DNA from 4 places in the Kinneretia aquatilis genome. Region 3 is predicted to be linked to each of the others. Evidence: predicted binding sites of a transcription regulator. Region 3 holds the regulator's gene; each other region holds the start of a gene.
The links. Region 3 encodes sigma-54, which starts transcription at its own class of promoters, with help from an activator protein. Its sites were predicted from a motif close to TGGCANGNAANCTGCTTT; they were not measured.
Positions count from the first base shown of each region.

Region 1: the regulator sigma-54 is predicted to act here: its motif matches at 2,792-2,809, upstream of C1O66_RS00910 (PEP-CTERM sorting domain-containing protein).
Region 2: the regulator sigma-54 is predicted to act here: its motif matches at 3,876-3,893, upstream of C1O66_RS22155 (PEP-CTERM sorting domain-containing protein).
Region 4: the regulator sigma-54 is predicted to act here: its motif matches at 2,239-2,256, upstream of glnA (type I glutamate--ammonia ligase).

Region 1 covers NZ_POSP01000001.1:186,092-191,799, forward strand. Annotated here, with positions in the region: gene htpG (molecular chaperone HtpG) at 58-1,941, shown strand; gene C1O66_RS00910 (PEP-CTERM sorting domain-containing protein) at 2,012-2,758, opposite strand; gene C1O66_RS00915 (serine/threonine protein kinase) at 2,927-4,000, opposite strand; gene C1O66_RS00920 (DUF2726 domain-containing protein) at 4,113-4,946, opposite strand; gene C1O66_RS00925 (GNAT family N-acetyltransferase) at 5,165-5,708, opposite strand, start outside.
Region 2 covers NZ_POSP01000004.1:566,387-572,094, forward strand. Annotated here, with positions in the region: gene C1O66_RS22140 (ATP-binding protein) at 1-542, opposite strand, end outside; gene C1O66_RS22145 (pseudouridine synthase) at 742-1,542, opposite strand; gene C1O66_RS22150 (isoaspartyl peptidase/L-asparaginase family protein) at 1,686-2,705, shown strand; gene C1O66_RS22155 (PEP-CTERM sorting domain-containing protein) at 2,852-3,616, opposite strand; gene prsT (XrtA/PEP-CTERM system TPR-repeat protein PrsT) at 4,060-5,708, opposite strand, start outside.
Region 3 covers NZ_POSP01000003.1:2,625,428-2,631,135, forward strand. Annotated here, with positions in the region: gene C1O66_RS14435 (thiol:disulfide interchange protein DsbA/DsbL) at 1-348, shown strand, start outside; gene C1O66_RS14440 (thiol:disulfide interchange protein DsbA/DsbL) at 414-1,088, shown strand; gene lptA (lipopolysaccharide transport periplasmic protein LptA) at 1,277-1,915, shown strand; gene lptB (LPS export ABC transporter ATP-binding protein) at 1,912-2,721, shown strand; gene C1O66_RS14455 (RNA polymerase factor sigma-54) at 2,820-4,349, shown strand; gene C1O66_RS14460 (SGNH/GDSL hydrolase family protein) at 4,553-5,566, shown strand; gene C1O66_RS14465 (pre-peptidase C-terminal domain-containing protein) at 5,629-5,708, opposite strand, start outside.
Region 4 covers NZ_POSP01000001.1:611,044-616,751, forward strand. Annotated here, with positions in the region: gene C1O66_RS02660 (TIGR00266 family protein) at 1-234, shown strand, start outside; gene C1O66_RS02665 (EI24 domain-containing protein) at 339-1,238, shown strand; gene C1O66_RS02670 (competence/damage-inducible protein A) at 1,235-2,059, shown strand; gene glnA (type I glutamate--ammonia ligase) at 2,360-3,775, shown strand; gene C1O66_RS02680 (hypothetical protein) at 3,977-4,567, shown strand; gene glnL (nitrogen regulation protein NR(II)) at 4,625-5,708, shown strand, end outside.

The DNA of each region.
Region 1 (5,708 bases), on a different contig from region 3:
TCCGCGCCCATCGTCTTTTTGTTTGTCTTTTGTTTTTCAAAGATCCACGGGCACGCCATGACACAAAAACAAACCCATGCCTTCCAGGCCGAGGTCAAGCAGATCCTGCACCTCGTCACCCATTCGCTGTATTCCAACAAGGAGATCTTCCTGCGCGAGCTGGTCTCCAATGCCTCGGACGCCTGCGACAAGCTGCGCTTCGAGGCGCTGGACCATGCCGAGCTCTTCGAGGACACGCCGAACCTGGAAGTTCGGGTCTCGTTTGACGAGGCTGCCCGCACCGTCACCATCAGCGACAACGGCATCGGCATGAGCGCCGAGGAAGCCATCGCCCACCTGGGCACCATCGCCAAGAGTGGCACGCGCGAGTTCATGGCCAAGCTGGAGGGCGACCAGAAGAAGGATGCCAACCTGATCGGCCAGTTCGGCGTGGGCTTCTACTCGGGCTTCATCGTCGCCGACCGCATCACCGTCGAAACCCGTCGCGCCGGCCTGAAGGCCGAAGAGGGCGTGCGCTGGACGTCGGAAGGCACGGGCGACTACGAGGTGGAGACCGTCACCAAGGCCGGCCGCGGCACCGATGTGATCCTGCATCTGCGCGAGGGCGAGGATGAGTTCCTCAAGACCTGGCGCCTGAAGTCGGTCATCAGCAAGTACTCCGACCACATCTCCCTGCCCATCCTGATGAGGAAGGAAGAGTGGGACGCCGAGGCCGCCAAACAGGTGCTCAAGGACGAGTGGGAGTCGGTCAACAAGGCCTCGGCCCTGTGGTCGCGCTCCAAGAGCGAGATCACGCAAGAGCAGTACGACGAGTTCTACAAGCAGATCAGCTACGACACCGAGGCGCCGCTGGCCCACACCCACAACCGCGTGGAAGGCCGCAGCGAGTACACCCAGCTGCTCTACATCCCCAAGAAGGCGCCGTTTGACCTGTGGAACCGCGACAAGCGCGGTGGCGTCAAGCTCTACGTCAAGCGCGTCTTCATCATGGATGACGCCGAGGCGTTGATGCCGGTCTATCTGCGCTTCGTCAAGGGCGTGATCGACTCGGCCGACCTGCCGCTCAACGTCAGCCGTGAGCTGCTGCAGGAAAGCCGCGATGTGAAGGCCATCCGCGAGGGTTCGACCAAGCGTGTGCTGGGCATGCTGGAATCGCTGGCCGACAGCGAGGATGCAGCCGATCGCGCCAAGTACGCCGATTTCTGGAAGGACTTCGGCCAGGTGCTCAAGGAAGGCATCGGCGAAGACCACCAGAACCAGGAGCGCCTGGCCAAGCTGCTGCGCTTCGCCTCCACCCAGGCCGACGAAGGCGTGTCCCTGGCCGACTACCTGAAGCGCGCCAAGGAAGACCAGGAGGCGATTTACTACATCACCGCCGACAGCTTGAGCGCCGCCAAGAACAGCCCGCAGCTGGAGATCTTCCGCAAGAAGGGCATCGAGGTGCTGCTGCTGACCGATCGTGTGGACGAGTGGATGCTCTCCCACCTGTTCGAGTTCGAAGGCAAGCCGCTGCAATCGGTGGCCAAGGGCGCCATCGACCTGGGCAAGTTGCAGGACGAAGAGGAAAAGAAGAAGGCCGAGGAAGCCGCCGAAACCTTCAAGCCCCTGCTGGACCGCCTGAAGGAAGCGCTGAAGGCCCGTGCCAAGGATGTGCGCGTGTCCACCCGTCTGGTCGATTCGCCCGCCTGCATCGTGGTGGAAGAGGGCGATATGAGCGGCCATCTGGCCCGCCTGCTCAAGCAAGCCGGTCAAGCCGCGCCCACCTCGCTGCCGACCCTGGAGATCAACGCCGAGCACGTCCTGATCAAGAAGCTGGACGGCGCCGCCCAGTTCGACGATCTGGCCCAGGTGATCTTCGACCAGGCCGTGCTGGCCGAGGGCGGTCATCTGGAGGACCCGGCCGCTTACGTGCGTCGTGTCAACGCCATGCTCTTGGGCTGATGTTTCCTCAACGTCCTGCTCGATGAAAAAAGCCCGCCATCTGGCGGGCTTTTTCATGCGGAGCGCGCGCTCAGACTGAGCGGCGACGGCCGGCGCAAACGCCCAGCAAGGCCAGGGCCACCAGCGACAGCGTCGCGGGCTCTGGCACGTGGTTGGATGCGGGGGCAGCGCCAGTCAAGGAGATCGAATCGACTCCAAAGTCGTTGCCGTAGCCCCAGTCGAGCCAGCCGCCGCCTTGGTAGTAGCCCGACAGTTGGTATTCGTTCTTCAGTGTGATTTGAGCTGTTGTGGCAGCGCCAGAATTCCAGCTCAAGCTGATTAGGTTCCAGCCGCCTGTGGCAGCCTTGACGATGCCACCGACATTGCTGCCGTTGATCTGCGCTTGGATGGGCACGTTGTAGGGTGCATAGCCTGCGTAGTCGTCCTGCACGTAGAACTGGAGCGTGTAATCGCTGTTGGCGGCAATGTCGAAGACGGAGCTGATGAAGAAGCGATGGTCGGGTTCCGGGCCTGTGCGGGTGCCCAGGTTGAAGTAGGCGCCACTCTGCCCGCCGGAGCCGACAACGCAATTGCCTTGGCCTTGGCAGTCCGACCAGTAGGCATCACCGCGAGTCCAGCCGTTGAAACCGTTGTCAAAGCCTTCGCTATAGACAACGCCAGCTTGTGCGCCACCGGTGAAGAGGCCCCCAACGAAGGCCAGAGTCATGGCGCTGAAGAGTTTTTTGGATTGCATAAGTTGCTCATTCAAAGAGGTTTGAACCAGAACCCGACAGCTCAGCGCCACGTCCCGCGCAGCGCCTGAGCGCTGGCTTGACATGGCCTCCGTTCCATGGGGAGAAGGCAACATTCAGTTACAAGTTCCGTGCCAGCTTGATACAGCTCAATGAATCAAGGAGTTAGGGCCCGGAGCTTGTTGGGCTGCGGGATTCTGTAAAGCTGACCGACAGATCCTGGATGCCAGGGGGCTCGAAAGACGCGCACCTTCCTAGCGGAAACCCTCATCGAACTGAACCCCGCCTTCATCGAGGAAGTCATCCACGGGGCGTTCGTCCTTGGGCGTCATGGCCTCCAGTTGCTCGCCCAGTTTGGCGACCTGGTCATGCCAGTAGTTGGACGTACCGAACCAGGGGAAGGCGAGCGGAAAGGCCGGGTCGTTCCAGCGTTTGGCCAGCCAGGCGCTGTGGTGAATCATGCGCAGGGTGCGCAGCGGTTCGATCAGGCGCAGTTCGCGGCGGTCGAACTCGGCCACCGTCTCGTAACCGTCCAGCACCCAGGAAAGCTGCTGGCGCGCCGCCACTTCGTCGCCGGAGAGCAGCATCCACAAGTCCTGCACCGCCGGGCCGGTGACGGCGTCGTCCAGGTCCACAAAATGCGGCCCATGGTCGGGCGTCCAGAGGATGTTGCCGGGGTGGCAGTCGCCGTGCAGGCGCAGCACCTTCAGCTCCGGGATGCTGTCGAAGATGTGCTGGATGCGGCTCAGGCAGGCCTGCACCACCGCGTCCCAGGCGGGGAAGACTTCGATGGGCACGCAGTCCAGGGCGACCAGCAGATCGCGGGCCATGCGGCCGGGCTCGGCACCGGCCCAGCGCAGGCGGTGCTCGAAAGGGCGCTGCCGGCCGACCGTGTGCAACCGGGCCAGCAGGCGGCCGATCCAGCGCAGCACCTCAGGGTCTTCCAGCTCGGGCGCCCGCCCACCTTGGCGCGGGGTGACGGCAAAGCGCTGGTCGCCGAAATGCGCCAGCGTCGCCGGTGTGCCGGCCAGGTGCAGCTGGCCCTTGATGTCTTGCAGCGCCCAGGGCGCGGCCACGGGCACCTCGGCCTCGGCCAGCTCGCGCGCGAACTGGTGCTCTTCGAGGATCTGCGCGTCGCTCCAGCGCCCGGGCCGGTAGAACTTGGCCACCGCAATGCGCCCATCCTCCAGGTGCAGCTGCAGCACCCGGTTCTCGTAGGAGTTCAGCTGCAGCATGCGGCCGTCGCCGTAGAGGCCGGCGGCGTCCAGCGCATCCAGCATGAATTCGGGGGTCAGGGAGCCGAAGCTGCGGTCCAGGTCTGGGTTCATGGGTGGGGAAAAGAAAAAGCGGCGCCGGACCTCGTTCGGTCCGGCGCCGCAGTATCGCCTGGGCGCTGTTGGGGCTGTGGGGGCTGAGGCTTTGGCCGAAGGGCCTGCGCCTTCAGCGGGGCAGCCGGCCGCCGTAGCGCGGCGAGTCGACCACCAGGCCGACGATGTCGTTGGGCGCCTCGTCCGGGTATTGCGCGTCGGCGTTCAGCGGCTCACCGAAAGGCACCGAGTTCTGGAAGGCCGGGCCGCCACGGTGGCTGCTGTGTCCGCGGGGCGGGGCATCGACCATGCCGTTGTTGTCGAAGCGGCTGTCGGGCGCGAAGAAGGAGTCGTGGAACACGGCCGAGTCTTGCCACAAGCCTTTGCGGCTGGCGCGGCGCGGGGTGCTGCCGTTGAGGCTGGGGCGCGAGGGCGACACAGCGCCAGGCATTGGCGCGGCCTGCGGGCCACGCGAGTTGCTGTTGCTGAAGGGCACCAGGAGTTGCAGCTCGGCCGCGCTGGGCAGGTTGTCGATGGCGCAGCGCAGGTAGCGCACGCGGCAGGCGCCCAGCACCGACTGCTTGATCTGCAGGCCGCGGCCCGAAATGCCGCGTTCGCTGTCCAGGTCGACGGCCGCCAGCACGCGGCCGTTGGGGCTGCAGATGGCGAAGGTGACGTTGATGGCGCCCAGCAGGTCGAACCAGTAGCGCACTTCCTGCGCCTCGGTCGGCTGGCAAAAGCGCACCAGGGGCAGCTTGGACAGGATCACATGGTGGGGCAGGGCTTCCTTGAGCAGGCGGTAGACGCGCCGCTCATCGCTGCTGAACACCGGCCGGGCCGTCAGCGACCATTCGGTCGGCAATGGCTTGGTCGGCGGCGCCGAGCGCCGCAGCACCCACAGCAGGGCCAGCGCCAACAGGCCGAAGCCCGAGGCGAGCGCGATGATCCACGGAATGGTGCTTTGCATGCCCTCGACAGCCCCAATGGGTTTGAATTCTTTGCGCCTGTGATCAGGTGCTTATTCACCAAATGTAGCGCAGGAAGATGACATGTAACTGGGTGTATCCCCTGGTTCAGGGGCGCCAGTTCGCGGGGTCGGTGGGTGAAGCGAAAGGGTGTGCGAAACGCGACTTTCGCTGTTCCTCAGGCGGCGCCGTTCGGGCCGGTGAGCGGCCCTGGCCATGCTCAGAGCTTGGCGCCCTTGCCGGCGTCGCCGATCTTGGCCTTGACCTCGGCCACGCCATCGAGGATGTCGCCAATCACCCGCACATGGCGCTTGAACTGGAAGTCCAGCTCGGCCAGGTGGCGCTCGATCGCTTCGTCCACATGCGAGGACACGGTGTCGGGCGGCAGGCGCAGCCAGGCTTCCGATTCCGAGCCATCACGCTCCACGGTCGCGCCGGCATTGCGGGCGATCTTGAGCATGGCGGCGTTCTCGCTCAAGGCGTGGATGAACAAGGTGTCGATACCGCGGTTGCGGGCATGCAGGGCCGCGCATTCAAACAGTCGCGCGCCAAAACCCCGGCCGCGCACCTGGCTCAGCACCGAGACGCCGAATTCGGCCATGGCGGCCTTGCCCGGGCGCTGCGGTCGCGGCGCGTAGGCGAGGTGGGCCATGGCCACCAGCTCCAGTTTGCGGTTGAAGATGCCCAGCACCTCGTCGCGCTCGAAATCCAGCGACATGGCGTAGCGGCTGATCTGCTCGTCCGAAGCGGGGTAGCCGAAGCGC
Region 2 (5,708 bases), on a different contig from region 3:
AACACCAGATTGGCTTGGAAGCGACCGCCCAACACGAACAGACCCATGGCACTCAGGCCGACCATGGAGGCCAGCATCACGCCTTCCAGCTCGGGTGCCTGCGGGGTGTGAAAGAACCAGCCCATGGCGCCCCAACTCAGCGCATCAAGGGCCAGCAATTGCAGCGCACGCCGGCGCCAGGGGAGCAAGGTTTGGAGCGGGGGGCGTTGACCGCCAAGGGGCGCCAACACATGTCGCTGGAAATGCAAGGCTTCCGCACAGCGCCAGAGCGTCACCAGAGCGCGCGCGCCGAGCCAGCCCAAGAGTAGCTCGTGAGACAGATGGGGCCAGAGCAGGTAGACGGGCAGCAGGCAAAAGGCCAGGCCCAGCAGCGTGCGCTTCAGTGTGCCTTCGAACAAGCCAAGGATTTGCTCGACCAGAACCTGGGCGGAAATATCGGGGCTCAGCCGCGTTTCGCGGCCGCCTTCCAGGTCTGCCGGGAACTCGGACGCCTGTGCGGCATCCGTCCCGTTCGCGGCCCATGCGGCCGACGCTGCTGTCATCTCTTTCACCCCTCGACGTCCGGCCGCCTCTTGCTGAGGCCGCTCCAACAGCGTGGGTTCTTGCCCACGCTTGTGATCGCTCCACTCTCGGGCGTGTTTCTACAGGGCAAAGATGACAAATTGAACCGGAACAACCCTTGAAAACCACAGTCATATGAAGTTTCCAGGGCAAACCACTAGGGTGTTTGTCTCAGCGCAATCAGGAGCTGATCAGAGCTGGACTGTGAACCCACTGCCACTCGCCGGGCTTGAGGTCGGCGGGCAAGGCCAACGCGCCGAACTGGGGTCGATGCAGACTCTCCACCCGGTTGCCGACGGCTGCCACCATGCGCTTGACCTGGTGGTACTTGCCTTCGGTGAGTGTCAGGCGCAGGCCGTGGCTGCCGAAGGCCTCGGCGCCTTCGGCCTTGACCATCTCCGGCGTGAAGCCCGGGCGTTCGCTGGCGACAGGTTTGCTCGGTTTTAGGGGCTTGCGTGATTCGCTGGCGCGGCGGGCTGCCAGCTCGGCCGGCAGCTTGGACTCTGCAGGTTCGCGCAGCTCCACGCCGGCCAAAAGCTGAGCCACCATCTCCGGCGTGACTGGATGCTTGCACTGCGCCTCGTAGACCTTGGGCACATGGTGCTTGGGGCTGGTGAGCTTGTGGATCAAGCTGCCGTCGTCGGTGAGCAGCAGCAGACCGGTGGTGTCTTCGTCTAGTCGACCCACTGGCTGGACATTGCGCTCGCGCAACGGCGCCGGCAGCAAGCTCATGACGCTCGGATGGTGCTTGGGCTTTTGCGAGCATTCATAGCCTGCCGGTTTGTTCAGCAGGATCAGCGCCTTTTCGTAAAAGGGCCAGGTCTTGCCACTGACCTCAAAGCTGAAGCCCTCGGTTTCGTATTCGGCATCCGGATCGTCTGCCTCTTCGCCGGCAATGCGAACCTCGCCGTTGTAGATCAGACCGGCGCAGAGGCGGCGGGTGCCGAAGCCTTGCGAGAACAGGATGTTGGAGAGGCGCATTTTCATATCGCTATTGTCCATGAGCCCGCTGCGCTGTTCGCACGCGGGCGCTGAAGGGGCGCTGATGCTTGCCTATGATCCACAAGCGCCAAGTCCGAGGTGATCCTCGCTGCCGCAATACTTCGCTCGCCATGGACCTCAAAATGACCGATACAACCACTTCTCGTCCTGCTCCTGTCCTGGCCATCCATGGTGGCGCTGGTACCTTGACGAGGGGCGCCATGAGTGCCGAGCAAGAGGCTCGGTATCGCGCTGCCTTGGCAGGCATTCTGCGCGCCGGTCAGGCGCAGCTCGCCGCAGGCGCAAGCTCAGTTGATGTGGTGGTGGAGGCGGTTAGGCAGCTCGAAGAGTGTGAGCTGTTCAATGCTGGCAAGGGCGCGGTTTACACGGCGGCTGGCACCCATGAGCTTGACGCCTGCGTGATGGATGGGCATGGCTGTCGTGCAGGCGCAGTGGCTGGGGTCAGCCGCACGCGCAACCCGATTCTTGCGGCTCGAGCGGTGATGGAGCACAGCGCTCATCTGCTGTTTGTCGGCGCGGCAGCCGATGAGTTCGCCGCACGCCATGGCTTGGAACAGGTGGAGCCCAGTTGGTTTGGTACGCCGCATCGCCTGGAGCAGCTTCGGCGTGCGCGGCAACTGCAGGCTGGCGTGCTGCGCGATCACGATGGTCAAGAGTTGCTGGCTCGGGATGTGTTATCGCTGCGGGGCGATGCTCGGGTGTCGGGCCCAATTGATGAGCTGACCAAGTTTGGTACGGTCGGCGCTGTCGCCCTGGATGCGGCCGACCATCTGGCGGCCGCCACTTCTACGGGTGGCATGACCAACAAGCAGGTCGGTCGAGTCGGGGATACGCCACTCGTGGGAGCCGGAACCTACGCCAACGACGCCACTGTGGCCGTGTCATGTACGGGCACGGGTGAGCTGTTCATTCGTGCTTGCGCCGCACATGATGTGTCGGCACTGATGGAATATGCCAGTCTGTCATTGGCCGAGGCTTGTGAGCGTGTGGTGATGCAAAAGCTTCCGCCGGATGCAGGTGGATTGATTGCAGTCTCTGCCCGAGGCGAGGTATGTCTGCCATTCAACTCCGAGGGAATGTATCGGGGTTATGCGCGGGTGGCTGCTGGCGAGCCCGTGGTGGCGGTCTATCGCTCAGAGTAGTTGTGCTGAGGCATCGGCACGCAGGCTGATTTGCTCCTTTGCGCACTTAATGACTGCTTGTCTGAGATTCGACAAAGACATGAAAAAAGCGGCCCGTGGCCGCTTCTTATTGTTGATGGTCGGGCTGGATGGCCCAGCCCTTTGCATCAGTGCTTCTTGCTTTGGCGGCGGGTGTAAACCACGCCGAACACAGCCAAGCTGACCAGTGCCAGTGAACCAGGCTCCGGCACGGCACGTGCGGTTGCGCGGATCAGGGCCTGGCCCGAGCCGCTCGGGTTCGGGTTGTAGACGGAGAAGGTGTAGTTCGTTGTGCCAGTCAGGCCGGCAGCCCAGGTGCCATTCAGACCTGCCAGGTAAACGTCCACTTGGTTCTTGAACGATGTACCGGTCTCGTTCACGTCCAGGCCGCTGTTGGTGTAGGCGGCGCTGTAGTATTTCTTGTCGGAGCTCTTGCCGGCGCCGTCGCCCAGGATTTCCCAGATGGCGAACTGGAAGGCGGCCGATTTGGTTGATGAAGTCAGGCTGTCAGAGTAGGCGTGCTCGAACAGGTTGGTCAAGTCGGCCAGGACGCGGCTGGTCGTCGTGGTCGAGTCGTCGTACATGCCCTTGATGCCTGTCGCCTGGTAGTTGGCGCCCGCAAAGATCGAGGCGTAGCCCATGGTTGCGCCGCCGGGCGTGGCCTGGTAGCCATTGACGAAGTTGTTCAGCGACACCTTGTCATAAGTGTCCGGCGAGAGGTAGTTGTTCAGCGGGTCCAGGCAGTAAACCCAGAAGCTGTTGGCGCCCAGTGCATTGCTTGTGCCTTCATTGACCTTCCAAGCGCCCAGACCGGTGTCGCGGGCACTGGTGTTGCCGAACACCAGCGAGTGGGTTTCGATCAGCGAAGAGCCGGAGCCAGTCGCCTTGGTCACGGTCGTCGCGCCTTGAGCGTAAGCGGAGCCAGCGGCTACCACGAACAGAGCCGTTGCGGCAAAAGACGCAAATCGACCGGTGGTAGTTGTCGCTGTGGCAGCGTAGTTCATGGTGTGGACCCTGTCGGCGTAGATGGTGTTACGGAAATCTTGGATTGCATCCTACTCGGCCCTTGGCTTCCAACAATCCCGCGAACCGGGGGGTGTTGAGGGGCTGTAAAAAATTCACAGTTGCAGCCAATTACCCAAGCAAATACTCAATACCAATTTCATGCCTGGATTCTGCCTGCTCAATCCGTAGCAAGAGAACCCCCGATATCGAGGGGCGTGAGTAATGTCTCGGTCAATTGGCCTTGGTTTGGATATTCGAATAGGCCTTTTGGCTTACATATTCTGGGCTTGATTTGCCGTATTGGCGTCAGGGCGCAAGACTGGAGCCGTGATCACAGACCGAGTTCCAGTTTCAAACGGCTGACCTCCTGCGTCATCGGCAGCTTGGGTTGGGCGTTGAGCGCAGCGCTCAGTTCTTCCTTGGCTTCTGCTTTGCGGTTCAGCTTGGCCAAGGCGAAGGCCAGGTGAAAGCGGATTTCGCTATTGCCGGGGCTGCGCAGGCGAGCCTCACGCAAATGACGCAGGCCGCCCTCGATATTGCCGCGCTGCACCAAGATCCAGCCCAAGGTATCGGCTGCATCCGCGTTGCCGGGCGCCTGCTTCAAGGCCTTCTCGGCTGCAGCGACGGCTCCAGCGTCGCCCATGCGGTGCAGGAGTTGGGCGTAATTGAGTTGAATGCCGATGTCTCCTGGCTGCAAGGCCAGAATCTGTTGGTAGTTCTTTTTCGCTGCTTCATTTCGGCCCGCTTGCATTTGCACGCCCGCGACGGCCTTCAGGGCGGTGATGTCATTGGGCGCTTTGCGGGCCCAGCCCTCCAGCATGAGCAGGGCCTTGTCCAGCTCACCTGCGGCCACCATGGCGCGCGCCAGCAAAATCGCATTGGCCGTACTCGGTTCTTTCTCGAACACGGTGCGGTAGCCAGCTTGAGCGGCAGGAAATTGACCACGCGACATGGCCACATGGGCGCCAACCAGCGTTGTTTGCACTTTGCCTGGGTGGGTGTTGTTCAACGTCTTCAAGGCGGCATCCACCTTGGCGGGATCGCCGCGGCGAGCTTCCACCTCGACCTGCAAGAGCAGGGCGCCGAGGTCGCCCGCCTGCGACTGCAATGCCTTTTGCACGTTGTAAGTGGCCCCATCGACATTGCCTGCAGCCAGTTGCATGCGTCCAATCTTGACTTGCTCCTGTGCATCAAAGTCCGCCACGCGGGTGGCCTCTTGCAGCACCTGGCGTGCGTTGCTGCCGTCGTTCAAGGCCAGGTAGACACGTGCCAGCGACAGCAAGGCGGGAAGCTTGCCGGAATAGTTGGCGGCCAGACTCTTGGCCAGGGGCAGAGCAAGATCTGCCTGGCGTTGTTCCATGTAAAGCTCCACCAGCATCAAGCCCGGGCGCGCGTCAACGCGCTGCACCTCGTGGGCATGCCGCAGATGGGCGATCGCTTCATTGGGGCGCTTGGCGCGCAGCTCGAGGATCGCCAGCTGGTGGAGCAACTCGGCATCATCCTTGTTGCCGCCTTCCAGCAGCTTCTCCAGTCGTTTGCGCGCCGGATCGAACTTGCTTTCTTCCATGTCCAGCCAGGACAGATTGACGGCCGCCGGGCGGAAGTTCGGGTCTTTCTGCAGCAACTGCTGGAAGGTGTCGCGAGCGCCCTTTTTGTCACCGGCCCTGCCTTTGATATTGCCCAGGAAGTTGAGCATGGTCAGGTTGTCGGGCTCGCGCTTGACGATGGCTTGGGCGGTCTGCAAGGCCTTGGCGGTCTGGCCTTGGTTGAGGTAGACGTTGGCCAACTGAATGCCAGCGCGGCCATCGCCCGGTGTGGCGGCGAAGGCTTTCTCCAGATTGGCCAGGCCCAATTTGTCCTGGCCCAGGCTCAACTGGCTGAAGCCCAGCTCGCGGATGGCCGAGGCCGAGCCGCTGCGGGCGGCCGACTTCTCGAAAAACTCACTCGCCTGGACATAGCGCTTGCGAGCCATGTTCACCG
Region 3 (5,708 bases):
GGCAAAGCGGCCGAGCTGCAGGACAAGATCTTCAACGCCTTCCATGAGCTGCGCCTCGATCTCAACGATGAGAAGAGCATCACCGATCTGGTGGTGAAGCTGGGTGTGGACGGCGCCAAGTTCAAGGACGCCTACAACGCCTTCGGCGTGGTCACCAAGGCCGGCCAGGGCACCAAGCTGTCCGAGGCCTACCGCATCGACGGCGTGCCCGCCCTGGGCATTGGCGGCCGCTACCTGACCTCGCCCTCGATCGCCGGCCTGCGTGGCGACAACGAACAGGCCAACGGCCGCCGCGCCCTGGCCGTGGCCGACCACCTGATCCAGCTGGCCCGCGCCAGCAAGGGCTGATCGTTCTTCCTGCTCTGCTGTCCTCAACTCATTGAACCCTGAACCGCGCCAGCGCCCGCCCCGATATGAAGACCTTGATCTCTCGCCGTGAGTTCTCTTCGACCCTCGGGCTGGCCATGGCCGCCCTGCCGACCCTGAGCCGGGCTCAGGGGGCGGCGCCGGTGGAAGGCAAACACTATCTGCGCCTGGCTCAGCCGCTGCCGAGCACACCGGGCAAGATTGAGGTGATCGAGTTCTTCCTCTACACCTGCCAGCACTGCTTCGCCTTCGACCCTCATGTCAGCGCCTGGGCCAAGCAGTTGCCGGCCGATGTGAGCTTCCGCCGGGTCCATGTGGGTGTGGGCGCCATGCACAAGCTGCACCAGCGCCTGATGTTCGCGCTGGAAAGTCTCGGCCGCCTGGGCGATTTCCACGAATCCGTGTTCAAGGCCATCCATGTCCAGCGTCTGGACCTCAGCGATGAGAAGGCCATCACCCAATTCGCCGTCAGCCTCGGCCTGGAAGAGGCCAAGTTCAAGGCGGCCTTCAACTCCTTCACCGCCAACAGCCGGATGGCGCAATCGGCCCAGCTGGCCGCTGCCTACCGTGCGGAGACGGTGCCAGCCCTGGGCATCGGCGGCCGTTTCCTGACCAGCCCCAGCCTGGCCGCTGGCCCGGGGCAGAGCGCCGCGGTGGGCCACCAGGCCGCCCTCGCCCTGAGCAACCATCTGATCCAACAGCTGCGCGGCGGCAAGGCCTGATGAATGGATGGCACCGGACGCACCGCGGCGTGATGCTCACGCTTCACGCACGGCGGGCGCTCCGGGCTGACCCAGGCCCGTACTAGAATGGCCTGCAAGTTTTGTGCCGCCTTCACGGGCGGCGAACGCGTGCTCGCTTGATTCGATTGCCCGGCCTGCCCCCTCCTCCATCCCTCCTGCTGCTGCCCATGAAGCTGTCACCGCGCTTTTCCGTCTTGCCCGGCTTGCTGGCAGCCTTGCTGCTGGGCGGGGCCTCGACTTCGGGCTGGGCGGAAAAAGGCGACCGCGCCAAGCCGCTGAACATCAGCTCCAAGAACGGCGGCAGCGTCGAGATCGCCAAGCAGCGCACCGAGTTCAACGGTGATGTGGTGCTGAGCAAGGGCAGCCTGGTGCTGCGCGCCGAGAAGCTCGATGTGCGCGAAACCGGCGACGGCTACTACCAGGTCTATGCCAATGGCCAGACCGGCAAGCAGGTCAGCTTCCGCCAGGCGCGCGATGTGCCGGGCGAGGCCATCGAAGGCCTGGCCGACCAGCTTGAATACGACACCCGCAGCGACACCGTGCGCTTCATCGGCAATGCCGTGGTGCGCCGCCTGCAGGGCACGACGGTGGCCGACGAGGTGACCGGCGCAGTCATCCTGTTCGACAACCGCAGCGAGGTCTTCACCCTCGAGGGCGGCCAGACCTCGCCCCACCCGAGCGGCCGGGTCCGTGTGGTGATGATGCCGCGCGGCGGCGCGCCCGAGGCCGCCTCGGCACCCGCGGCCGCGGCCTCCGGCGTGCAACTCAAGCCCAGCACCAGCCTGAGCCCCCGCAAAGCGCCATGAGCAGCAGCAACAGCAGCGTCGCCAGCCCCCATCACGCGCCCGTGGCCGCCCTCGAATCCGGCCCGCGCAGCCGCCTGGAAGCCGAGGGCCTGGCCAAGAGCTACGGCGTGCGCCGCGTGGTCAAGAACGTGCATCTGGGCGTCAACAGCGGCGAGGTGGTTGGCCTGCTGGGCCCCAACGGCGCCGGCAAGACCACCAGCTTCTACATGATCGTGGGCCTGGTGCGCGCCGACGCCGGCGAGATCCACATCGACGGCCAATCGGTCGAGCACCTGCCCATCCACCAGCGCGCCCGCCTGGGACTGAGCTATCTGCCGCAGGAGGCCTCGATCTTCCGCAAGCTCACGGTGGAACAGAACATCCGCGCCGTGCTGGAGCTGCAGCGCGACGAGCAGGGCCGCGCGCTGAAAGAGCCGCGCATCAAGGAGCTGCTGGAAGCGCTGCTGCACGACCTCAGCATCGAGAAGCTGCGCGACAGCCCGGCGCCGGCGCTCTCGGGCGGCGAACGCCGCCGCGTCGAGATCGCCCGCGCCCTGGCCACGCAACCGCGCTTCATCCTGCTGGACGAACCCTTCGCCGGCGTGGACCCGATCGCGGTGCTGGAGATCCAGCGCATCATCGGTTTCCTGAAAGCGCGCCAGATCGGCGTGCTGATCACCGACCACAATGTGCGCGAGACCCTGGGCATCTGCGACCGGGCCTACATCATCAGCGAGGGCTCGGTGCTGGCCGAGGGCACGCCGGACGAGATCGTGGCCAACGCCGATGTGCGCAAGGTCTATCTCGGCGAACATTTCCGCATGTAGAGCCGGCCATGGATGCCTACACGCCCGCTGCCACGGCAGCCCCGCGCGGGGCTGATGCAGGGATTCCTGCATCTCACGACTGCCCCTGAGCCCGCGCCATGAAGCAGTCACTCCAGGTTCGACTGAGCCAGCATCTGGCCTTGACGCCGCAGCTGCAGCAATCGATCCGCCTGCTGCAACTGTCCACGCTGGAGCTGAATCAGGAAGTCGAGCAGATGCTGGCGCAGAACCCGCTGCTCGAAACCGAAGAAGACTTCTCCGTCGCCACGCCCGAGCTGCCCGAGCTGCGCCCGGCCAGCGCCGCCGAGGACAGCGGCGCCGACCGTGAGCTGGGCGGCGGCGCCGAGGCCGAGGCCACACCCGAGCTGCAGGCCGAAGACTTCGGCAGCACCGAACGCGAGGACTGGGAGAACGGCACCGAGGGCGACGATTTCGACGGCATCCGCGAACTGCCCAGCAACAGCGGCAGCGGCTCGGGCAGCAACGATGAAGACGGCGAACGCAGCGACCAGGAATCGGCCGAGATCAGCCTGCAAGAGCATCTGGTCCAGCAGATGGCCGGCATGCACCTCAGCGATACCGACCAGCTTGCGCTACGCCTGCTGATCGACTCTCTCAACGAGGACGGCTATCTCGAGGACAGCCTGGAAGCCATCGCCGAGGCCCTGGTGCCGGACGGTGACGAGGACAGCGCCGCCGAGCGCGAGGAGCTGCTCGACCACCTGCGCATCGCCCTCAAATGGCTGCACCACATGGACCCGCCCGGCGTCGGTGCCCGCGAGCTGACGGAATGCCTGGAGCTGCAGCTGCGCCAGCTGCCGCGCAGCGCGCCGCAGGTGATCGCCATCATGATCTGCAAAAAGCACTTGGACCTGCTGGCCAAGCGCGACAGCCGCCGCCTGATGCTGCTGACCGGCGCCGACGATGCCTTGCTGCGTGAAGCGCAAGCCCTGATCGTGGCCCTGGAGCCCAAGCCCGGCCGGCGCTTTGCCCGCGGCCAGGCGCCGGCGGTGATCCCGGACGTGATCGTGCGCAAGGTCGGCCGCGAGCTGCGCGTCATCATCAACCCCGAGGTCGCGCCCAAGCTGCGCATCAACGAGCTCTACGCCAACGCCCTGCGCCAGACGCGCGGCGGCATCAGCAACAGCGCCCTGGGCGGCCAGCTGCAGGAGGCACGCTGGTTCATCAAGAACATCCAACAGCGCTTCGACACCATCCTGCGCGTCTCCACCGCCATCGTCGAGCGGCAAAAAGGTTTCTTCAGCCACGGCGCCGTGGCCATGAAGCCCCTGGTGCTGCGCGAGATCGCCGATGAGCTGGGCCTGCACGAATCGACCATCTCGCGCGTGACCACGGCCAAGTACATGGCCACGCCCTTCGGCACCTTCGAGCTCAAGTATTTCTTCGGCTCGGGCCTGTCCACCGAGGCCGGCGGCGAGGCCTCCAGCACCGCCGTACGCGAGCTGATCAAGCAGTTCATCGCCGCCGAGAACCCGGCCAAACCCCTTTCCGACAGCGCCCTGGCCAGCATGCTGGAAGAGCAAGGCATCCAGGTCGCGCGCCGCACCGTCGCCAAATACCGCGAAGGCATGCACATCGGGACGACGACGATGCGGCGGGTGGTTTGAAGGTTGAAGCTTGAGTGAACGGGTGAATCAGTAAACTGGTGAACCACACCCCACGATTCACCATTCACCTGTTCACCTGTTCACCTGTTCACCCGTTCACCCGTTCACCCCCAAACGTGAACACGCACACCGATTTCAGGTGAATCCCATTTCGAGACATGCCATCATGCCGCTGACTTGGATCGTTACTTGAAAGGTCTGCCGTGAACACCACCCTCCGCTCCCCGGCCGGCGCCCGCCTGCCCGCGCTGCTGATACTCGCCGCCAACCTGGCCTGGGCCGCCCCCTCCCAAGCTCAGGCTCAGGCCACAAGCAGCAGTGCCGCCACCAGCTACAGCCGCGTGATCGCCTTCGGCGACAGCCTCTCGGACAACGGCAATTTCTACCGCGCCACCAGCGGCGCCGTGCCCCAGCCGGGCAACTATTTCCAGGGTCGTTTTTCCAACGGCCAGGTGGCCGTCGAGCACCTCGCCCAAGGCCTGGGCGTGAGCCTGCAGGACTACGCCTGGGGCGGTGCCCAAACCGGCTGGCTCAACGGCGCGGCGGTGGCCGCAGGCGCCCCGGCCGCCTTGCAGAACACGGGCATGCTCTCGCAAGTGGGCGCCTTCCAGTCCGGCCTGGCTGGCTCGGCCGCCGACAGCCAGGCCCTTTACGTGCTCTGGGGCGGGGCCAATGATTTCCAGTACCTGGGTTTCTCGCAGGCCACGGCGCAAGCGGCCATCCAGAACCTCAGCAGCGCGGTGCAGACCCTCTACGGCCTGGGTGCGCGCAGCTTCCTGATGCCAGGCCTGCCCGACCTGGGCCAGACACCGGCCGGCCTGTCGTCCGGCCTGTCGGGCCAGCTCCACCAGCTCTCCCTGGGCTTCAACTTTGGCCTGAATCAGGCCATCGGCCAGCTGCGCACCTTGCCCGGCATTGACATCCGTTATTTCGACACCCTGGGCACGCAGCAAGCCCTGGTCGACAACGCGGCGCTCTACGGCTTCAGCAATGTCACCCAAGCCTGCTTCACCGGCTATGTCGGCCAGCCCGACGGCAGCATCTGCAGCAGCCCCGAGAGTTATATGTACTGGGACCGCATCCACCCGACCACGCTGACCCACAGCTACCTCGGCCAGGGCATGCTGGCTGCCGTGCCGGAACCGCAGACTTGGCTGCTGATGGGCCTGGGCCTGGCAGCCCTGGGCCTGCGCGCCGGTCGCCAGCGCCGCAGCTGAAAAGACAAGGGCCGGTCGCCTGGAGCACCGGCCCCGAAGCTGGCGGCCAGCGCCGCCTGGCTTCAGCTCAAGGTCGCCAGCAGGCGCGCGTTGTGGACCGGGGCGTAGGCATTGAGCAGCAGATAGTAGGTGCCCGCCACGG
Region 4 (5,708 bases), on a different contig from region 3:
GGCAAGATCAAGACCGCGCTGTTCGGCGGCGAGGGCCTGTTCCTGGCCAAACTGACCGGCCCTGGCGAGGTCTGGCTGCAGAGCCTGCCCTTCTCGCGCCTGGCTTCGCGCATCTTTGCTGCTGCTCCGCAAAACGGCGGACGCCGGGAAGAAGGCTCGGTGCTCGGCGGCTTCGCGGCCGGCGCGGCAGGCGCGGGCATCCTGGGTGGCCTGCTCGGCGGCGACGACGAGTGAGCGAGGGCCGCGCGCCGATCCCCTGCACTGCGAGCGGCCCCGGGCCGCTCTTTTTTTGTTCGGTTTTTTGAGCCGCTTCGCGGTTTCGCCTTCACCATCCCGACATGCCTGTTCAATCCATGAGCCGTGTGGCCGACGCCTTCTGGCGCGCGGCCGCCTACTGCCTGCATCCGCGGGTGATCGCCCTGTCCCTGCTGCCCCTGCTGATCGCGGCCGGCCTGGCCTTCGGCCTGGGCTACTTTTTCTGGGAGCAGGCCGTGGACGGCATGCGCGCGCAGCTGGAGTCCTGGCGCCTGATCGAGTCCTTGCTGGGCTGGCTGGACCATGTCGGTCTGGGCGGTTTCCGCTCGGCCCTGGCGCCCTTGCTGGTGCTGGCCCTGGCCCTGCCGGTGCTGGTGGTGCTGAGCCTCTTGCTGGTGGCCTTGCTGCTGACGCCCACCGCCGTCAATCTGGTGGCGCAGCGGCGCTTTCCGCTGCTGGAGCGCAAACGGGGTGCGTCCTTTGTGCATTCGCTGCTGTGGTCGCTCGCTCATGGAGTGGCGGCGCTGCTGGCCTTTGTGATCAGCCTGCCTTTCCTGCTGATTCCACCCCTGGTGCTGATCGTGCCGCCGTTGATCTGGGGCTGGCTGGGTTACCGGGTGTTTGCCTACGACGCCTTGTCCGAGCACGCCTCGGTGGCCGAGCGGCGTCAGCTGCTGCGCCTGCACCGCCTGCCCCTGCTGGGCCTGGGCCTGCTGACGGGCTACCTCGGTGCCGCGCCGGCAGCGATTTGGGCGTTTGGCGTGATGGCCGTCGCCTTGGCGCCGTTTTTGATCCTGGCCTCGATCTGGCTCTACACCCTGGTCTTTGCCTTTTCTTCCCTGTGGTTCACGCACTACTGCCTGGCCGCGCTGCAGGAGCTGCGCCTGAGCCGCTCGGCCGCGGCGCCCGGACCCTCGGGCCTGGTTCTCGATGCTGAAGCTCCCACCCCTACACCCCCATTGCTGCCCAAGGCTGACGCATGAACACCCCCTCGGTTTTGACCCCTCGGCCCAAGATCGGCCTGATCATCATTGGCGACGAGATTTTGTCCGGCAAGCGCCAGGACAAGCACCTCAGCAAGTTCATCGAGATCCTGGCCGCGCGCGGCATGAGCCTGGACTGGGCCCAGTACCTGGGCGATGACCGTGCTCACATCAGCGCCCGGCTGCGCGAGGCCTTCGCCAGCGGTGACCTGGTGATCAGCTGTGGCGGCATCGGCGCCACGCCGGACGACCACACCCGCCAGGCCGCGGCTGCCGCGCTCGACCGCGAGCTGGCCCTGCATCCCGAGGCGCGCGCCCTGATCTGGCAGCGCATCCAGGACATGGCGGCAGAGAAGGGCGAGTCGGTCGACCCCGAACACCCCGACACCTTGCGCCGCCTGGAGATGGGCGTGTTCCCGGTCGGCGCCGAGATCATCCCCAACCCCTTCAATAAGATCCCGGGCTTTTCGGTCGGCACGGTCTACTTCGTGCCCGGCTTCCCGGTGATGGCGCACCCGATGATGGAGTGGGTGCTGGACCAGCGCCACGCCGATCTGCAGCGCCCGGTGCAGCGCCAGGAGCTCTCGCTGATCGTGCAGGGCGCCATGGAGGCCAGCCTGACCCCGCTGATGGAGCGCGTGGAGGCGGAATTCCCGGGCATCAAGGTCTTCAGCCTGCCCAGCGTGGACCACCCGCAGTGGGGCCGCCATATCGAGCTGGGCGTCAAGGGCCCGGCGGAGCAGATGGACGCGGCCTACCAGGCACTGAAAAGCGGCGTGATCCAGTTTGGTGCCACGGTGAGCACTGAATTGGTGCGCTGAGTCGCCTGGTCTTGCACTGTTTTGGTGATTGCCTCGTGATTTCTTGACTGGCCGCCCTGTTCCGGGGCCGGGCCTCGGCCCATAATCCCGGGGCTTTGGGGCCGGATGCACCGGTGCAGCGCAGGGCTGGCGGGGCTGGGCCCCGAGGGCTGACGCAAAGCGCACGAGCAGCCCAAAGTTGGCACACAAACTGCTTATTCAAAGGCTGCGCGGCCTGAGTCTGTTCGAGCAGTGCAAGCCAAACAAATACCTACGCATCCGCAAGCTTTCTCCCGCTACTTACCCGTTTAGGAGTTTCTGATGGCCAAGACCGTCGCCGACGTGATGAAGATCGTCAAGGAAAACGAAGTCAAGTTTGTTGACTTCCGTTTCACCGACACCCGTGGCAAGGAACAGCACGTGACCGTGCCGGTTTCGCACTTCGACGAAGACAAGTTCGTCTCCGGCCATGCTTTCGACGGCTCGTCCATCGCAGGCTGGAAGGGCATCGAAGCCTCGGACATGCTGCTCATGCCCGATCCGAACACGGCCAATATCGACCCCTTCTTCGAAGAGCCGACCCTGATCCTGTCCTGCGACGTGGTCGACCCGGCCGACGGCAAGGCCTACGAGCGCGATCCCCGCTCCCTGGCCAAGCGCGCGGAAGCGTACCTGAAGGCCTCCGGCCTGGGCGACACCGCCTACTTCGGTCCTGAGCCCGAATTCTTCATCTTCGACTCGGTGCGTTGGGCCAACGACATGTCGGGTTCCTTCTTCAAGATCGAATCTGAGGAAGGCGCCTGGAACACCGGCAAGGAATACGAGCACGGCAACACCGGCTATCGTCCGACCGTCAAGGGTGGCTACTTCCCCGTGCCCCCGGTCGACAGCGGCCAGGACATGCGCTCGGAAATGTGCTTGATCCTGGAACAACTGGGCATCCCGGTTGAAGTCCACCACCACGAAGTGGCGAACGCGGGCCAGATGGAAATCGGCACCAAGTTCAGCTCCCTGGTCGAGCGCGCCGACTGGACCCAGCTGCAGAAGTACGTGATCCAGAACGTGGCCCATGCCTACGGCAAGACCGCCACCTTCATGCCCAAGCCCCTGGTCGGCGACAACGGCAGCGGCATGCACGTGCACCAGTCCGTGTGGAAGGACGGCAAGAACCTGTTCGCCGGTGACGGCTACGCTGGTCTGAGCGACTTCGCCCTGTACTACATCGGCGGCATCATCAAGCACGCCCGTGCCCTGAACGCCATCACCAACCCCGGCACGAACTCGTACAAGCGCCTGGTGCCTGGCTTCGAAGCCCCGGTGAAGCTGGCCTACTCGGCCAAGAACCGCTCGGCCTCGATCCGCATCCCCTACGTGGCCAACCCCAAGGGCCGCCGCGTCGAGGCTCGCTTCCCCGATCCTTCGGCCAACCCCTATCTGTGCTTCGCAGCGCTGCTGATGGCGGGTCTGGACGGCGTGGAAAACAAGATCCACCCGGGCGAAGCCGCCACCAAGGACCTGTACCACCTGCCGCCGGAAGAAGACGCACTGGTGCCCACCGTCTGCCACAGCCTGGACCAGGCCCTGGAAGCGCTGGACAAGGACCGTGCCTTCCTGACCAAGGGTGGCGTGTTCACCGATGCTTACATTGACGCCTACATCGACCTGAAGATGCAGGAAGTGACCCGCCTGCGCATGGCGACCCACCCGGTCGAGTTCGATATGTACTACGCACTGTGATGGCCGCCGGCCCTCAGCGTGCCGTGATGTGCGCTGCAGGCCGGGCTTTCACGAGCCGCAAGGCTCAACGCAAAGGACGGCCTCGGCCGTCCTTTTTCATGCCCGGCCCGGGTTCATTGGCTGTGGGTTGCGCAGGACAAGGCGGGATTCAGCGGGTTTGTGCGTTGACTGCGGACACAGCACATGGGCCACAATCGCGCCATGTTGATCCGATCCGCTTCGCCGATGACTTCGATCCGCAAGAGTGCCCGAGCCGGTCTGCCGAAATGGGCCGTTTGGAGTGCGGGCGCGCTCATCTCGGCCCTGGCCTCGGGTGCTCAGGCCCAGGGCACGGTCTACCGTTGCCCCGGCCCGCCGGTGCTCTACACCGATGCCTTGTCGGCCAAGGAAGCGTTGGAGAAGGGTTGCCGCACCATCGAGGGCTCGCCCATCACCGTGGTGCAGTCGCCCAAGCCCAAGGCGGGCACGGCAGGCACGGCCGGGGGCTCGCATGGTGAAGCCAGCGGCACGCCGGCGGCGCGCAGCAGCAGCGATGGCGGCAGGGTCGACCCGAGCCAGCAGCGCAGCCGTGACAACGAACGCCGCCGCGTGCTGGAAACCGAGCTGCGCGAGGCCGAGGAACGCCTGGCCACCACGCAGCGTGAATACGCCGGCGGCAACGCCGAGCGACGCGCCGACGAGCGCAACTACCAGCGCTACCTGGACCGCATGGCCGAGCTCAAGGCCAGCATCGCGCGCCAGGAGAGCGATGTCGCGGCGCTCAAACGCGAAATCAGCAAGCTGCCGTCCTGAGGCCCGGCGATCGTCGCCGGTCTGGGGCGCGCGCAGCGGCACCCAGGAGTTGTTCTCATGAGCCCCAGTGCTCCCACCCATTCCGTGCCTCTGACCGAGGCCGAGCGGACACCGCCGGTGTTCGATGCCCTGGACATGCTGGCCACCATGGTGGCCGTGGTCCGCCCGGACGGCGAATGCCTGTTCGCCAACACCGCGTTTGAAAACGTCATGGGCCTGTCGCGCCGCGCCGTGCAGCGCAGCAGTCTCTACGACTGGTTTGCCGAAGCCGGCCGCCTGCGCGACACGGTCGAGGGCGTGGCCCGCAACGCCTATTCCAGCAGCCGTTTCGATGCCTTGCTGCGCCGTGGCGTGCGCCCGCACGAGGTGCTGGTGCCGGTGCACGTGATCGTCTCGCAGCTGGAGGTCGGCTCGGCCGCGCCGCGCGGCGGCGATCTGGTTCTGATCGAGCTGATCGAGAACGCCCAGCAGACCCGCCAGGACCGCGAAGAACGCACGCTCGACCAGGTGCAGGCCACCAAGGAGCTGACCCGCAATCTGGCGCACGAAATCAAGAACCCGCTGGGCGGCATCCGCGGCGCCGCGCAGCTGCTGACCATGGAGCTGGCACCCACCGCGATGGGGGCCGAGCTCAGCGAGTACACCCAGGTCATCATCCATGAGGTCGATCGCCTGCAAAGCCTGGTCGACCGCCTGCTGGCCCCGCACCGCCATGCGCCGGTGGTGGCCGATGTCAACATCCACGAGGTTTGTGAGCGGGTGCGCGCCCTGGTGCTGGTCGAGCATCCGCGTGGCCTGTCGATCAAGCGCGATTACGACACCTCGCTGCCCGATTTCCGCGGTGACCGCGAGCAGCTGATCCAGGCCGTGCTCAACATCGTGCAGAACGCGGCCCAGGCCTTGCAGTCCCGCATGGCGGCCGGTGATGCCTGCATCACCTTGCGCACGCGGGTGGCCCGGCAGGTGACGATTGGTAAACAACGCTGGCGCTTGGCATTGGAATTGCATGTCGAGGACAACGGCCCCGGAATTCCGGCCGAGATTCGTGATCGCATCTTCTTTCCCCTGGTGTCGGGGCGAGAGGGCGGTTCCGGCCTCGGCCTGACGCTGGCCCAGACGATCGCCCAACAGCACCAAGGCA